2 regions of the Oceanobacillus sp. FSL K6-0251 genome follow, and region 1 is predicted to be linked to the other one. Evidence: predicted binding sites of a transcription regulator. Region 1 holds the regulator's gene; the other holds the start of a gene.
What was found. The regulator Rex, encoded in region 1, represses fermentation and respiration genes when NADH is low (regulators of the CRP and FNR family bind a similar motif). The targets are predictions, from matches to a motif close to TTGTGAAATATTTCACAA.
Positions count from the first base shown of each region.

Region 1 (2,207 bases):
AGTAGAAGCTTACCGAGGGCAAGTCTTGTTTTCTGTCCGCCGCTTAAATCGGTAATTAATGTATCGTAATCATAATCACCAAAGGACAACCCGGTGAGCACAGATTTTATTTCCGCTTGATACGTATATCCGCCATTTGATTGATATTCATTTTGAAGCGTATCATATCTTTCGAGCAGCTGTTGATAATCAGATGCTTCCATATTGGAGGCGTCTGCCATCTGTGCTTCCAGTTCACGTAATTTTTTCTCCATGGCAAGCAGAGGCGAAAATACATCCAGCATCTCTTGCCAGATGGTTTTTCCGGACTCTAACGTCATATGCTGTGAGAGATAGCCGAATGTCAGGTCTTTCGGCTGGAAGATCTCACCGCCGTCATAAGGCATTTCTCCTGCCATGATTTTGAGAAGTGTTGACTTTCCGGCTCCATTGCGGCCGACTATTGCAATCCGTTCATTATCTTTTATTTCCATTTTTATATTAGCTAGAATCTCTTCTGCTCCAAAGGATTTAGAGATTCCATTTAGTTGCATTAAAATCATCGTTGCCATCCTTTCTGACTCGTAAAAAAAGCTGTTCAAAAAGCACATGAAAATAAGGTGACGAGCATGTTATTGCTTATCCTGTCTTCTTGAACCATCCTGTAAAAGGAAAGTAATACCTTCTATCAGTGTAACGTATCCAAATAGAAGCTACAATAAAATTATAATAAAGTTCGCTATGTTGGCTGTATTTCTGTTAAAATTATATAATAGAGTGTGTACTATTGAATAAATGCGTTATTTACAACATAATGAAAGCGAACGTGTAAAATTATGGCAGTATCCATGTACAAAAAATGAAATAATTTAACATGTAAGTTTTCCTATACATTAGTAATTGAAGAGAGGCCGTTTCAAATGGAACAAAATAAAATCCCGCAGGCAACAGCAAAGCGTTTGCCTTTATATTACCGATTTTTAAATAATTTATATCAGCAAGGGAAGATGCGTGTATCTTCCAAAGAGTTAAGTGAGGCTGTTAAAGTAGATTCTGCAACGATCCGCAGAGACTTTTCCTATTTTGGTGCACTTGGGAAAAAAGGATACGGATATAATGTGGAGTATCTATTAGGGTTCTTTAAAAGTACACTGGACCAGCATGAGATAACGAATGTTGCTTTAATTGGTGTTGGAAACCTGGGAACTGCATTTTTGCATTATAACTTTTTAAAGAACAATAATATTCGTATCACGATGGCGTTTGATACGGATGATTCCAAGGTAGGCACGGAAGTTGGCGGTGTTCCCGTGTATCATGTGAATGAATTAGAGGATAAAATAAGCGGAATTGAAGTTGCTATTTTAACAATACCTGCAGAAGAAGCAGATGCCGCTGCGAACCGCCTTGTGGAGCTCGGTATTAAAGGTATTCTTAATTTCACGCCGGCACGTATTACCGTTCCAAACTATATTCGTGTCCATCACATTGATTTAACAGTAGAATTGCAATCACTTGTATACTTTTTGAAGCATTATTCCTTAGAAGAGGAGTAGGATATGCACAGAAGCTCCATAATGTTTTCTTAACCAATCTTCTGCTTTCTAATTGCAAAAAACTAGCTCTTTACAGAACTTCTAAATTTAAGAAGCTTCCTGCCTAAGAGCTAGTTTTTTATTTTTTATTCTTTACTTTAAAATAGAATCGCAGCATCCGGAAGCCGGCATAGAAGGTTAAAGCTGCAAATCCGGCGAATATAAGGGGAACTGTATCCCAGACGGATTCTCCCTTGCTGAGAACCCCGACATAAATAAATAAAACACCGAATAAAACATAAAGAATGGCTTTTATTAAATAAGGCTGATGCATGTTAACCTCCAAAGAATATGAGTTGTAATTGGTCAAGTCGTTTTTGAATTTCTTCTGGATCTAAGGAAAGCTGAGCCAGCACGACAAGGGTGTTCATCCCGGCATGTACGATGATAGGTACAAGAATTCGTTTTGTTTGTACATAAAGGAATGCAAAAACAAAGCCCATCGCAGCATATACTAGTATATGCAGAAAATCTGTATGAATCACGGCAAAAATAAGAGAAGAAATTAAAGCCGCAAAGAAAAAGTTCATTTTTTTATACAGCGAACCAAATATAATTTTCCGGAAAATGATTTCTTCTAAAATAGGCGCTAAAATTGCCGGAAGAACAATAAAAATTGGCACAGCCCGTGCC
Region 1 is NZ_JBBORS010000001.1:1,183,492-1,185,698, forward strand. Features, by position in the region: gene MKY45_RS05980 (ABC-F family ATP-binding cassette domain-containing protein) at 1-542, opposite strand, end outside; gene MKY45_RS05985 (redox-sensing transcriptional repressor Rex) at 900-1,535, shown strand; gene MKY45_RS05990 (DUF4305 domain-containing protein) at 1,654-1,848, opposite strand; gene MKY45_RS05995 (CPBP family intramembrane glutamic endopeptidase) at 1,850-2,207, opposite strand, start outside.

Region 2 (2,207 bases), 1.2 Mb from region 1:
GGTAACAATAACCGTTAATGCTGCACCAATTTTGGGCAGTAAAATAATATTCCCTGTAAGAAAAATTACTCCAAGCACACCACCAGTAAACCAGATATAGGAAAAGGATTGATCTGCAAAGAATGATACTGTAAATTTGTCAGGATCTATCATAAGATTAATGAAAAATAAAATAATACTTCCAGATAAAAAGGAATAAAAGGATGTCGGCAACACCGCTTTCGTAAACACAGTCAGCCGATTATTTACTGCTGTCTGCAGCGGAATCATCATTCCTGCAATGATCCCCAGAACAATTATTACATACAATAAAGAAACCTTCCTTCTAAAAACCGTAATGTATTTATTTTAAGCAAATATATAGCAGAAAACAATACACTTGCTCCGTTCCCCTATCCAAAACCCGGTATTTATTAAGAGAAACCAAGAAAATCACTTGGTCTTTAAAATACTAATATTCTTGCCGAGCAGATGTCCGCTTCGGGAAGTCGCTTTCCGCGGGCAACGGTTTTGACGGGGCGAGTAACCGCAGCAGTCCTAGTGGGAAGACTCCGCAGGAAAAAAGTGTTCTTCTATTTTCTACCATAGGCATAAGCGCGACTATGCTTCTGTCTGCGCCTGTCGGCTTGCCAATCAGCAAGTCTTCTTTAAAGGAGATGAGCTCGGGGCCCATGGAAAGCGTAGTGTATTTCTGGGGCCTAAGATTACTCCCCCCATGAAACCCGTTGGAGCGGCTATCCTCAACATTTTATACTTTCTTACTCTTTAAAAAAGGCTTGGAACGAATGTTACTATTTTATAAAATCCTCTTATTTCTCAAGCTTTAAATTTGAACATTTTAAGAACTTTCTTCATTTGTGAAGTATTTCACTTGTTTTATTTTCCGAAACCGTTATAATAAAAATAGAGGTTATTGTGAATTTATTCACAATTAATTAAGAGGAGGGTTTTTGTTATGAAAGTAGCAGATGAAATGGTAAAAAGAGTCCCTTGGGATGGTTTCGTTGAAGGCAACTGGCAGCAAGAAATTGATGTTCGTGATTTTATTTTACAGAATTATCATTTATATGAAGGAAATGAATCCTTCTTAACTGATGCAACTCAAGCCACCAAAGACCTGTGGGAGCAAGTCATGCAATTAACCAGAGAAGAACGGGAAAATGGCGGTGTATATGATTTAGATACAAAAATCGTATCTACTATTACCTCTCACGGTGCTGGTTATTTAAATAAGCCCTTGGAAAAAATCGTCGGCGTGCAAACAGATGCGCCTTTCAAACGTGCTCTAATGCCTTTTGGAGGTATCCGTATGGCTGTAGCTGCCGCAGAATCCTATGGCTACAAAGTTGATGATGACGTTGTCCATACCTTTACAGAACACCGGAAAACGCATAACCAAGGCGTCTTTGATGCCTATACACCCGAAATCTTAAAAGCAAGAAAAGCAGGAATCATCACCGGGCTTCCAGATGCATACGGCCGCGGACGTATTATCGGTGATTACCGCCGTGTTGCCCTGTATGGAGTAGACCGTTTAATTGAAGAAAAGAAAAAAGACCTGCAGCTGATTGGTAACGGAACAATGACGGACGATGTGATTCGCGACCGTGAAGAAACCTCGGAGCAGATTCGTTCCTTAATGGATTTGAAAAAGCTCGGAGAAAAATATGAATTTGACCTTTCCAAGCCTGCAACAACTGCACAGGAAGCATTCCAATGGCTCTATTTAGCCTATTTAGCTGCCATTAAAGAGCAAAACGGGGCTGCCATGAGTCTTGGCCGTGTTTCTACATTCTTAGATATTTATATAGAGAGAGATATTGAAAATGGGGTTATGACAGAGCAAGAAGCGCAAGAACTTGTCGATCATTTTGTGATGAAGCTGCGTCTCGTAAAATTCGCAAGAACACCAGATTATAACGAATTATTTAGCGGAGACCCGACTTGGGTAACAGAATCATTGGCAGGAATAGCAGAAGATGGACGCCCACTTGTAACAAAGAGCTCCTATCGTTTTCTGCACACATTAGATAACTTAGGACCGGCGCCAGAGCCAAACTTAACCGTACTTTGGTCTGCTAAACTGCCGGAAAACTATAAAAAATATTGTGCAAAAATGTCTATTAAATCAAGCTCGATTCAATATGAAAACGATGATATCATGCGCCCGATCTATGGAGATGACTATGGAATTGCCTGCTGTGTAT
Region 2 is NZ_JBBORS010000001.1:20,697-22,903, reverse strand. Features, by position in the region: gene MKY45_RS00095 (DMT family transporter) at 1-309, opposite strand, end outside; gene pflB (formate C-acetyltransferase) at 956-2,207, shown strand, end outside.
Region 2: the regulator Rex is predicted to act here: its motif matches at 914-931, upstream of pflB (formate C-acetyltransferase).